DNA from 4 places in the Pseudomonas sp. XK-1 genome. Region 1 is predicted to be linked to each of the others. Evidence: predicted binding sites of a transcription regulator. Region 1 holds the regulator's gene; each other region holds the start of a gene.
What was found. Region 1 encodes FliA, which starts transcription of late flagellar genes. Its sites were predicted from a motif close to CTAAAGTTTNNNNNNNNNNNGCCGNTAA; they were not measured.

Region 1 (3,115 bases):
CGCCGGCCTGCCGGGTAACGATCCGGCGCTGCGCATGCAGCTGGAAACCCTGGCCAGTCGCGGGGTCAATGCAAAGAATTATCTGGTGATGGCGGCAACCAGTCAGAGCCAAGTGCTGAAAGCGGCCTACCATAGTTACAAGCAGTGCGGTTTGTCCGGTTGCATCCTGACCAAGGCGGACGAAGCCACCAGCCTGGGCGAGGTTTTAGGGCTGGCTATTAGCCAGCGTCTACCGGTAGCCTATCTGACCGATGGACCGCGGATCCCGGACGATCTGCATGTGCCGCGCAGCCATCAGCTGGTGAGCCGCGCAGTGGGGCTGCAGGCCACCCAGGACCCCAGCGAGGATACGATGGCCGAGATGTTTGCCGGCCTCTATCAGCAGCCAGCGCGCCGCGCGAGTTGAGCATTAATCAATAGAGCACAGCCAGCCACATGGCTGCGGTCGAAGTTAGACAACAGGTGTGTAGATAACATGGGCATGCATCCCGTACAGGTGATTGCTGTAACCGGCGGCAAAGGTGGCGTCGGTAAGACCAATGTGTCGGTGAATCTGGCTTTGGCCCTGGCCGACCTCGGCCGCCGGGTGATGCTGATGGACGCCGACCTGGGCCTGGCCAACGTCGACGTACTGCTGGGGCTGAGCGCCAAGCGCACCCTGGAAGATGTCATCAGCGGCGAGTGCGAGTTGCGCGAGGTCCTGCTGCAGGGCCCGGGGGGCATCCGCATCGTGCCGGCGGCGTCCGGTATCCAGAGCATGGTGCAGCTGTCGCCTATGCAGCACGCCGGGCTGATTCAGGCGTTCAGCGATATCAGCGACAACCTCGACGTGCTAATTATCGACACCGCCGCCGGGATCGGTGATGGTGTGGTCAGCTTCGTGCGCGCGGCCCAGGAAGTGCTGGTGGTGGTGTGCGATGAGCCCACCTCGATCACCGATGCCTATGCCCTGATCAAGCTGCTTAACCGCGACCACGGCATGAACCGCTTCCGCGTCCTGGCCAATATGGCCCACAGTCCGCAGGAAGGTCGCAATCTGTTTGCTAAGCTGACCAAGGTCACCGATCGTTTTCTCGACGTCGCCCTGCAGTATGTAGGTGCCGTGCCTTACGACGAGTCGGTGCGCAAGGCCGTGCAGAAACAGCGCGCGGTTTATGAAGCCTTCCCGCGCTCTAAATGTGCGCTGGCGTTCAAGGCGATAGCCCAGAAGGTCGATGCCTGGCCGCTACCGGCCAACCCGCGCGGTCATCTGGAGTTTTTCGTCGAGCGTCTGGTGCAGCAACCGGTTGCGGACCCGGCCATATGACAGCAGCCTCTGGACTCCGTATGTACAGCAAAGCGCAGGCGCAGGACTCCCAGCACCAGTTGATCGAGCGCTATGCGCCCCTGGTCAAACGCATTGCTTACCACCTGTTGGCGCGTCTGCCGGCCAATATCCAGGTGGACGATCTGATTCAGGCCGGAATGATCGGTCTGCTCGAAGCGTCAAAAAAATACGATTCCAGCAAAGGTGCCAGTTTCGAGACATTCGCCGGCATCCGCATACGCGGTTCGATGCTCGACGAGGTGCGCAAAGGTGACTGGGCCCCCCGTTCGGTGCATCGAAACAGCCGCATGGTCAGCGACGCCATTCGGGTAATTGAGGCCAGAACCGGTCGAGACGCTAAAGATCAAGAGGTTGCGGCCGAACTCCAATTGAGTCTCGAGGATTACTACGGCATTCTTGGCGACACTTTGGGCAGCCGCTTGTTCAGCTTCGACGACCTGTTGCAGGATGGCGAGCACGGTGGGCTGCGCGAGGATCTTGCCGGCCACCACCTCGAACCCTCCCGCGATCTGGAAGACGAACGCTTTCAGGCGGCGCTGGCCGACGCCATTGCCGGCCTGCCGGAGCGCGAGCGGTTGGTGTTGGCGTTGTATTACGACGAAGAATTGAATCTTAAGGAGATCGGCGCGGTACTGGGGGTTAGCGAGTCCCGCGTCAGCCAGCTCCACAGCCAGTGCGCCGCACGGTTGCGGGCACGGCTTGGCGAATGGCGCGCGAACTAGGCAGTTAAATCAGCAGGCCGGTTTCATGATTAAAGGCGTAGCCAGGTGCTGGCTGCGTTTGGACTGTACGGAGGTCGACTTGGACAAAAATATGAAAATCCTCATCGTTGATGACTTTTCAACGATGCGCCGGATCATCAAGAACCTCCTGCGTGATTTGGGGTTCACCAATACCGCGGAAGCCGATGACGGCACCACCGCCTTGCCCATGCTGCAGAGCGGCAGTTTCGACTTCCTGGTGACTGACTGGAATATGCCAGGCATGACCGGGATCGACCTGTTGCGTGCGGTGCGTGCCGATGAGCGCCTGAAAACCTTGCCGGTGCTGATGGTCACGGCAGAAGCCAAGCGCGATCAGATCATCGAGGCTGCGCAGGCGGGGGTGAACGGTTATGTGGTCAAGCCGTTCACCGCTCAGGTGCTTAAAGAGAAGATTGAAAAGATCTTCGAGCGGGTCAACGGCTGATGTTTGCCGCGAGGGTACTATGGAACATAAAGATTCCCCTCAGAGCGACCTCGAGTCGACTCTGAAGCTAAGCGCTCGCCAGTTGGTTGAGAGCCTGGAGCAAGGCAATTTCGGCGAAGCTGTACAGCTGATCCATGAACTGAATAAGGCGCGTGATCGCGGCCTGTATCACGAGGTCGGCAAGCTGACCCGCGAACTGCACAACGCGATTGTCAATTTTCAGCTTGATCCGCGCGTCCCCCATGCCACCGAAGTTTCACAAATCACCGATGCCACCGAACGCCTCAACTATGTGGTGACGATGACCGAGAAAGCGGCCAATCGCACCATGGACCTGGTCGAGCAGAGTGCCCCGCTGGTCAATGACCTCAGCGCCGAAGCGCAGAGCCTGAGTGCCGACTGGGGGCGTTTTATGCGCCGCGAGATGAGCGCCGATGGCTTTCGCGAGCTGGCCAAGCGCGTCGAACTGTTTCTTGCCCGCAGCGAGCGCGACGGCAGCAAGCTGTCTGGCCATCTCAACGACATTTTGCTGGCCCAGGACTATCAGGACCTCACCGGTCAGGTGATCAAGCGGGTGACGCAACTGGTTACCGAAGTTGA
Region 2 (3,115 bases), 110 kb from region 1:
TCGATGTAGATTTCCTTGACGCCCATGGCCTGGGCCTTGGCGCGGGCCGGCTCGACTTCCTCACCCTGACCGAGATCCGCGGTAAAGGTCACCACTTCGCAGTTATAGGTGTCTTGCAGCCACTTGAGGATCACGGAAGTGTCCAGGCCACCGGAATATGCCAGGACTACCTTGTTTACGTCGGCCATGCCATCAACTCCACGGGGTTGTGCGGGAAAACCCGTGATTCTACTGGCCTCGGCGGCCAATTTACAGGGCCGCGACAGCCTGAGACGACCAAGCGACAGCTTCTGTTGCCCGCCAGCCGTGTTTCCCTGGGCTCAGGAAGTGGTTGCAGGCGCGGCCGGGTCGGTGGCTGGAGCTTCGGCGGGTGCCGCAGGCGGGGCTTCAGGGGCGCGTTCGAGTTGCACATTGACGCGACGATTCTTCGCCCGGTTGGCCTCGCTGTTGTTCGGTACCAGCGGGTAGCGTTCGCCATGAAAACGCAGGGTAATGTTCTCGGCCGGCACGCCGTTGGCCTTGAGGTATTCCATCACGGCCAGGGCGCGGCGGCGCGACAGGTCGCGATTGATCAGGCGATTGCCACTGTTGTCGGCATGGCCATCGAGCTGAATGCGATTGACGCTGGGGTCGGCCTTGAGAAAGCTGAGGATGATATCGAGCTTGGCCCGGGCCATTGGTTCGAGGTCCACCCCGCCCCCCGGAAAGCCCACCTGGCTGCGACGCACCTGGTCGAAGTTCACCGGCAGCAGTTTGGCGGTGCAGGCGAGGTAGTCGTTATAGGCCTTGTGGAATCTGGCCGGCAGCAGACGCACCTCGATGGCTTCGCCGCCCTGGGCGGTGCGGTGGCGCAGCAATGGGCTGCGGCCTTCGAGCAAGCCGGTCAGCAGGCGTGCGCCCTGCTCCTGGGAGCTGTTGAACAGCACCTCGGAGGAGCCAACGCTGACCGCGCCCAGATTGATATCGCCGCGCCCGGGCTGCCAGGGTGCGGCGGCCGCCAGCAAGGTCGCCGACCCAGCCCCCAGCCAGCGTTCGCGGGCCTGCATACGGAAGGTCACCTGCTCCCCCGCCCGACGTACAAATACCCCGGAACCGAAATCGGTAATGGGTTGGCTCAGGCGGCATTCGAACTGATCGCCCTCGACCTGCCACTCGACCTTCTCCAGGCGGGTCTGGAAACTAATGGCCAGCACTGGCTGGCATGCCAGCAGGCAAAGCAGGACGAGTGGATAACGGCGCACGACAGGCTCCCAGGAATACGGCTTACGTTCGGGCTATCGGTGCCTGAGGGGAAAACTTGAGGCCTTGCGGCTATGCGCGCGGTACTTGCCGCGCCAAGCGCCCCTGGCATCCGTCCGAGATTGTCGGACTGGGCAGCTTTCAGCGTGCCGCCACAAGCCTTTTCCGGTAGCATTCTCGCCACGTTTCGCCCGCCTGGAAGCTTCCATGACTGACCGCCTTACCCTGCTGCGTCCCGACGACTGGCATATCCACCTGCGTGACGGTGCCGTATTGCCCCACACGGTCGCCGATGTAGCCCGCACCTTCGCCCGCGCCATCATCATGCCCAACCTGGTGCCGCCGGTGCGCAACGCCAGCGAAGCCGACGCCTACCGCCAGCGCATCCTTGCCGCCCGCCCTGCCGGCAGCCGCTTCGAACCGCTGATGGTGCTCTACCTCACCGACCTGACCAGCCCCGACGACGTGCGCGCGGCCAAGGCCTCGGGTTTCGTCCATGCGGCCAAGCTCTACCCGGCCGGCGCGACCACCAACTCCGACTCCGGCGTGACCAGCATCGACAAGATCTTCCCGGCGCTCGAGGCCATGGCCGAGATCGGCCTGCCGCTGCTGGTGCATGGTGAAGTGACGCGCAACGAGATCGACGTATTCGACCGCGAGAAGGTCTTTATCGACGAACACCTGACCCGTGTGGTGGAGCGTTTCCCGAGCCTGAAAGTGGTGTTCGAACACATCACCACCCGCGATGCGGTGCAGTTCGTGCAGAGCGCCTCGGCCAATGTCGGCGCGACCATCACCGCCCATCACCTGCTGTACAACCGCAACCACATGCTGGTCGGCGGCATTCGCCCGCACTTCTACTGCCTGCCGATTCTCAAGCGCAACACCCACCAGGACGCCCTGCTGGATGCCGCCACCAGCGGCAATGCCAAGTTCTTCCTCGGCACCGACTCGGCACCCCATGCCCAGCACGCCAAGGAAGCCGCCTGCGGCTGCGCCGGCTGCTACAGCGCCTACGCCGCCATCGAGCTGTATGCCGAGGCCTTCGAGCAGCGCAACGCCTTGGACAAGTTGGAGGCCTTCGCCAGCCTCAACGGCCCGGACTTCTATGGCCTGCCGCGCAACCGCGAAACCATCACCCTGGTGCGTGAAGACTGGACCGCCCCGGCCAGCCTGCCGCTGGGCGAGCAACGCGTTATCCCGCTGCGTGCCGGCGAAACCCTGCGCTGGCACCTGCTGGAGGAAAACGCGTGAGCGAAGATCTGTACGACGACGAACTGGAAAGCAGCCCCTCCGGCCCGCGCCACCCCATGGCCGCACGTTTTCGCGGCTACCTGCCGGTGGTTGTGGATGTCGAGACCGGCGGCTTCAACTGCGCCACCGATGCCCTGCTGGAAATCGCCGCCACCACCATCGCCATGGACGAGCAGGGTTTTCTCTACCCGGACCACACCCATTTCTTCCGGGTCGAGCCCTTCGTCGGGGCCAATATCGAACAGGCGGCGCTGGACTTCACCGGGATCAAGCTCGATCACCCGCTGCGCATGGCCGTCACTGAAGAGCACGCGCTGACGGAAATCTTCCGTGGTCTGCGCAAATCGCTGAAAGCCAACAGCTGCAAGCGGGCGATCCTGGTCGGCCATAACAGCAGCTTCGATCTGGGCTTCCTCAATGCCGCCGTGGCGCGGACCGGCATCAAGCGCAACCCCTTCCACCCCTTCTCCAGCTTCGACACCGCCACCCTGGCCGGCCTCGCCTACGGCCAGACCGTCCTGGCCAAAGCCTGCCAGGCCGCCGATATCGACTTCGACGGCAAGGAAGCGCACTCGGCCCGTTACGACACCGAGAAGACCGCCGAGCTGTTCTGCGGCATCGT
Region 3 (3,115 bases), on a different contig from region 1:
GGCTTCGTCCGGTGCTAAACGCGCAGACTCGCGAGTTGCGACCTGAATAAGCGGTTTCTGTATTGAGCCGATGTCCATAAATTTCTCCTCACAAAGAGGGAACGGGGAGAAGAGCTGAGCCCTTCTCCCCGCAGTCTAGCGCTTTTGCCCTTAGCCGAGCAGGCTAAGTACAGCCTGTGGCAACTGGTTGGCCTGGGCCAGAATCGCGGTGCCGGCTTGCTGCAGGATCTGATTCTTGGTCAGCTCCGAGGTTTCCGCAGCGAAGTCAGTGTCGCGAATCCGGCTGCGGGCAGCCGAAGCGTTCTCTGCAATGTTCTGCAGGTTGGAGATGGTGTTCTCGAAGCGGTTCTGTACCGCACCGAGCTGGGCACGCTGGCTGTCGATGTTGGAGATCGCACCGTTGACCACACCCAGGGCGTTCTGAGCGCCTTCGGCGGTGCTGATATCGATATCCGCTACCGAGTTCAGCTCACTGAAGCCATCAGTACCGAGGGTGGCATCCAGGTTGGTCATCGAGAAGGCATCTGCCGCTTCGAGACGAACCACACCGTCAGCGCGGGCACCGCCTGCTGCTGCGATGGTAGCCGCCGCACCGATCACGTCACCTGCCTCGGTCCCTTCGAAGTCGTAGGACTGCAGGGTGGCGCCATCCCCGGCACCATCCTGGAAGGCGTCGATGATGATCGAGTCGCCGCGCTCGCTGACCAGCTCGATGGTGTCGCCCAAGGAGCGTGCGGCGATACCGGTGCTGCCGGTTTCCTTGTTGATCGCGTCAGCCAGGGCCGAAAGGTCGGTGGCGTCGGTGATGTTGGCGGAGATGGTCACACCGGAATCGGCGTCGGCGTTGTTCGAGCCGTACAGGGTGAAGGATGTAGTACCACTGGACACACCGGACAGCTGCGCTACGGTGCGGGCGTTAGCGGTGACACCGGTGGTGTCGGACTTGCTGTTGATCGCCTGGGAAACGTCACGAGCGCTGGAGCCTGCGGAGTAGCTGAAATCCGCGGTGCCCAGTTTGCCGGTGATGGTACCGCTGGCACCCTGGTAGCCTTGACCGGAGGCGCTCAGGTCACTGAAGCCCGAAGCCGATGCGGCGGCAGCAACGCCAGAGCTATCGAAACGGTTGACACCGATGCGGCTGGCATCGGCCGAGCCGATCGATACGTTGATGGTCTCGTAGGCGTTTGCACCAACCTGGAAGCTCTGGGAGCCGAAGGTACCATCGAGAATCTTGCGGCCACCGAAGCTGGTGGTGTCGGCGATGCGATCCAGTTCTTGTTGCAGCTGGGCAACTTCGCCTTGCAGAGCGGCACGCTCGGTTGCGCCGTTGGAACCGTTGGCCGATTGCAGAGCCAGGTCACGCATACGCTGCAGCAAACCGGTGGACTGCTGCAGAGCACCTTCAGCGGTCTGCGACAGGGAGATACCGTCGTTGGAGTTACGTACCGCTACGTTCAGGCCATTGATCTGGCTGGTCAGGCGGTTGGAGATTTGCAGACCAGCGGCATCGTCTTTGGCGCTATTGATGCGGAAGCCGGTGGACAAACGCTGCAGCGAAGTATCCAGACCTTTGGACGAGGAGTTGAGGTTACGCTGAGTGTTGAGTGACGCTACGTTGGTATTGACTGTAAGGGCCATGGTATTGCCTCCAAAGGACCGTGCTACTTAGTTTGTCTGAGCCTGCGAGCTTTGGGTCTGCTTTTGCTCAGACGCCCCATTGAGTTCGCATTCGTACTTTGTATCGGCGCTCCTTGGGGAAGCTTTAGAAACTTGCCTGAAGTTTTTTTCTGCTTTCCCGACAATAAGTTAGCATCGGAAAAGTGGTAAAAAAGCGGAATTGCCGAGTTTCCGACAGGCATTTTGCAATCATTGCGGCCCATTCTGGCTCATCCAAACCCGCCAGAACCTAGTCTGGTAACCAGGCTGCACGCCAGGCTTCGACATTGCGCCCCTGCAACAGCCACTTATCCATTACCTGAGCGCGCAGTTCATCGCCCATCCCAGCCGTCGCATCCAGGTCGTTGATGTGCATGCGAATCGCATCCACCCAATCCTTGAAGCGGTTCTTCACCCGGGTGACCGGCAAATCACCGCGGTAGCACAGCACATCGCTGCAGATCACCGGATAACCACAGGCACCGTATTCGAGCAGACGCAGGTTGCTCTTGCAGTCGTTGAACAGGTTCTGTTCGACCGGTGCCAGCGCCAGATCGAGATCCAGAGCGGCCAGCGCCGCGGGGTAATCATCTATATCGACACCTACGTGGATTTCATGCACGTAAGGACGAATTTTTTCTGGGCACATGCCGAAGAACACCCATTCGACCTCGCCTGCCAATTCGCGAATCACATCGGTTATCAACTCCAGGTCGCCCCTGTGCCCAATGCCGCCGGCCCAACCCACGCGGGGTTTGTGCCCGCGCTGACGCCGACTGGAAAGCCCCTGCCACCACTCCACCGGCAAGCGGTTCTCGATCACCCGGATATCCGGGTGAAAACCGGACAATGCGTCGGCAAGCGGCGCGGTGGACACCACGAAACGGTCGACATAGCTGAGGCCACGGCGCATCGACTTGATAATGTCCTTGGGCATTTTGTGGAAGCTCTTGATCGGCAAGTTGGGCAGGTAATCGTCCAGCTCGTAGACCTTGAAGGCCCGGGAAAACTGCTTGATACGCTGCATGGCCTCCAGCCGCTCATCACCGATCTGCCGCTGCAGCACTATCACATCGGGGTCGTAGCGCTGCAGATCGACCACCTGCAGCAAACCTTCCGAGAGCATGCCATCGACCAGCGCGGCGTCGCGCAATGCCTGGAACGGTTTGATGATGCGGTAGTTGCCGCAACCCCAGGGGTCGGCCGGGTGCGCCAGGACCACGGGTAACGGCCGCCAGGACAGCGGCCGCCAGGTCAGACCGGGGTCCGGCTCGATTTCAAAGCCTTTACCATTCAATGAAAGGTTGCGGTTATAGGCCGGATCGCTGGCCAGCACCGGCAACCACTTGGCGTACATGGCGTCCTGCTCGCCGGCGAAGCGTTTGCGTTTGGCCTCTAACGAGGCCGGGTCGACTTTCTTTTGGCTGACGCTGCCCTCGTGCAACAGCACGGCATGGGG
Region 4 (3,115 bases), on a different contig from region 1:
GGCATCGGCCTTCGCGGACCTACCTAATTGCGGGAGTAAACAGATGAACGCAGTCGTTGCGGCAGTGGGGATCATGCTGATCCTCAGCTTGTGCCGTGTGCACGTTGTGGTGGCCCTGATCGTCGGCGCGCTGGCCGGTGGTCTGCTCGGCGGCCTGGGGGTTGATGGCGCGTTGGCGGCCTTCAACAAGGGCCTGGGGGGCGGGGCCACCGTGGCGCTGTCCTATGCCTTGCTTGGGGCCTTTGCCGTGGCGATTGCCAAGTCCGGCCTGGCCCATGCCCTGGCGGACAAGGCGTTGGCCATGGTGGGCCGGCAGGAGGGGCAGGGTGCGGGCCTGCTCAAGTGGCTGCTGATCCTGTTGCTGCTGGCGGTGGCCATCTCGTCGCAGAACGTTCTGCCGATCCATATCGCCTTTATTCCGCTGCTGGTGCCGCCGCTGCTCTATGTGCTGAGCAAGCTGCAACTGGATCGGCGGCTGATTGCCTGCGTGCTGACGTTCGGCCTGATCACCCCCTATATGTTTCTGCCGGTGGGCTTCGGCGGTATCTTCCTCAATGAAATCCTGCTGGCCAATGTGGCCAAGGCCGGGGTCGATACCACGGGGCTGAGCGTCACCCGGGCCATGGCGATCCCGGCCCTGGGCATGCTTTGCGGGCTGCTGGTGGCGGTGCTGTTCAGCTACCGAAAAAAACGCGTCTATGACCTGCAGAAGATCGAGCAGGTCGAGCGGGTCGAGGTGGCCTACAACCCCTGGAGCCTGCTGGCGGCGGGCGTGGCAATAGTCGCCGCCTTTGTCGTGCAGCTTTGGCTGGATTCGATGATCATCGGGGCCCTGGTGGGCTTCGTGGTGTTCTCGGTGTCCGGCGTGGTGCGCTGGAAAGAGGCAGACGACCTGTTCACCGAAGGCATGAAGATGATGGCGATGATCGGCTTTATCATGATCGCCGCCGCCGGTTTCGCCGAGGTGATGAAGGCCACGGGCCAGGTGCAGACCCTGGTCGACAGTTCGGCCGAGCTGATTGGCCATAACAAGGCCCTGGGCGCACTGCTGATGCTGCTGGTCGGCCTGCTGGTGACCATGGGCATCGGCTCGTCTTTTTCCACGGTGCCGATCATTGCGGCGATCTTCGTGCCTCTGGGCCTGACGCTGGGCTTCAGCCCGCTGGCCATTCTGTGCATCGTTGGCACCGCAGGGGCGCTGGGCGATGCCGGCTCGCCGGCTTCGGACTCGACCCTGGGGCCCACCTCGGGGCTGAACGTCGATGGTCAGCACAACCATATCTGGGACAGCGTGGTACCAACCTTCCTGCACTACAACCTGCCGCTGCTGGTGTTTGGATGGGCAGCGGCTATGGTGATCTGACCGGGGCATTGCTTGTCCGCTGCCGTGATGGTGGCGGACGACTCAACCTTTCAGCGGGGCTACCGATAAACCGGTAGCCCCGTTTTTATTTGGCTTGCTAAGTAAGGATCAGTCCGATGCGCCTGACATTGAAGATGAAAGTGGTGTTGCTTGCCCTGGTTCCCGTGGTGTTGTTTGCCCTGGTGCTCAGTGGCGCGGCAGCCAAGGTCCTGCAGAACCTGGCCGCCCGGGAGGTCGAGGAAACCCGCGAGCGCCTGCTGGAGGAAAGCCGCAGCGAGCTGCAGCACTATGTGCAGATCGCCCTGGGCTCGGTGCAGGCGCTGTATGACGGTGCCGCGCAAGGCGATATGGCCAGCCGCGAGCAGGCCATCGCCGTGCTGTCGAAGATCAAGTTTGGCAAGGATGGCTACTTCTTCGGCCATGACTCCAACGTGGTGCGCCTGTTCCGTGGCGACAGCCCGGTGGATGTCGGCAAGAGCCTGGCTGATCGGCGCGATCCCAATGGCGTGTACATCAACCGTGAGCTGGTGAATGTCGCCAAGAACAACACTTACTACGTCAATTACAGTTCGCCGCTGCCGACCGATGATTCGGTGCTGGTGCCGAAAATGGCCTACAGCTACTACCTGCCGAAATGGGACATGGCCCTGGGCACCGCCATCAACCTGGATGGCGTGGAGGCGCAAATAGCCAAGGTGCAGACCGAGATCGACCAGCGCATCGGCACCCTGATCACCAGCATCCTGGTGATTGCCGCGGTGTTGCTGGTGGTGTTCGGCATAGTCGGGGTGGTGCTGAGCAACACCTTCCTGCGCCCGCTGCAGCAGATCAAGAACAACCTCGATGACATTGCCGCAGGCGAGGGCGATCTGACCCGGCGTCTGCCGATCAATGGCGATGACGAACTGGGCCAGCTGGCGGGCTCCTTCAACCGCTTCGTGGAGAAGATTCACGGCCTGGTGCGGCAGATCGTCGATATGACCGGTCAGCTGACCGAGCTGGTCGGCCAGGTATCGGCCCAGGCGCAGCGCTCGGAAGAGGCCATGGAGCGTCAGCGCCATGAGACCGACCAGGTGGCCACCGCCATCAATGAAATGTCCGCCGCCGCCCATGAGGTGGCGCAAAGCGCCCAGGGTGCAGCGGAGGCGGCGCAGAAGACCGACACCGAAGGCCAGGCGGCAAAACTGGTGGTCGATGGCAGCATCACGCGCATTCACACCCTGGTGGATGATATTCGCGGTAGCGGGGTGTCCCTCGACAACCTGCAGAAGGATGTCGCTTCGATTGTCAGCGTCCTCGACGTGATTCGCTCGATTGCCGAACAGACCAACCTGCTGGCGCTCAATGCCGCCATCGAAGCGGCCCGTGCCGGTGAGGCGGGGCGCGGTTTTGCGGTGGTCGCCGACGAGGTGCGCGCGTTGGCCAGTCGGACTCAGCAAAGCACCCAGGAAATCCAGGGCATGATCGACCGTCTGCAGAAGGGCACTGAGGATGCGGTGACCTCGATGCGTCGCTCCAGTGATGCCGGCGATGTGACCAGCGAACAGGCCAACAAGGCTGGCCAGTCGCTGGACGCCATTGCCCAGCTGATTGCCACCATCAATGCGATGAACGCGCAGATTGCCAGCGCCGCCGAGGAGCAGACCGCGGTGGCCGAGGAAATCAACCGCAGCGTGCACAAGATCGCCGTGGCGGTGGACAGCGTGGCCGACGAAACCCAGCAGGGCGCGCAAACCGTGCGCAACCTCGATG

Region 2: WMW70_RS12805 (flagellar protein MotY) is a predicted target of FliA. The motif match lies at 1,275-1,302, and genes of this name have one in related genera.
Region 3: WMW70_RS06730 (flagellin) is a predicted target of FliA. The motif match lies at 1,739-1,766, and genes of this name have one in related genera.
Region 4: WMW70_RS19490 (methyl-accepting chemotaxis protein) is a predicted target of FliA. The motif match lies at 1,405-1,432, and genes of this name have one in related genera.

What each region holds. Positions count from the first base shown of each region.
Region 1 covers NZ_JBBPES010000004.1:477,190-480,304, reverse strand. The annotation lists gene flhF (flagellar biosynthesis protein FlhF) at 1-406, shown strand, start outside; gene fleN (flagellar synthesis regulator FleN) at 476-1,306, shown strand; gene fliA (RNA polymerase sigma factor FliA) at 1,303-2,049, shown strand; gene WMW70_RS13320 (chemotaxis response regulator CheY) at 2,141-2,515, shown strand; gene WMW70_RS13315 (protein phosphatase CheZ) at 2,535-3,115, shown strand, end outside.
Region 2 covers NZ_JBBPES010000004.1:367,056-370,170, forward strand. The annotation lists gene WMW70_RS12800 (argininosuccinate synthase) at 1-188, opposite strand, end outside; gene WMW70_RS12805 (flagellar protein MotY) at 321-1,241, opposite strand; gene pyrC (dihydroorotase) at 1,447-2,493, shown strand; gene rnt (ribonuclease T) at 2,490-3,115, shown strand, end outside.
Region 3 covers NZ_JBBPES010000002.1:224,152-227,266, forward strand. The annotation lists gene WMW70_RS06725 (flagellar protein FlaG) at 1-78, opposite strand, end outside; gene WMW70_RS06730 (flagellin) at 151-1,638, opposite strand; gene WMW70_RS06735 (glycosyltransferase) at 1,907-3,115, opposite strand, start outside.
Region 4 covers NZ_JBBPES010000008.1:34,734-37,848, forward strand. The annotation lists gene WMW70_RS19485 (Na+/H+ antiporter family protein) at 44-1,363, shown strand; gene WMW70_RS19490 (methyl-accepting chemotaxis protein) at 1,480-3,115, shown strand, end outside.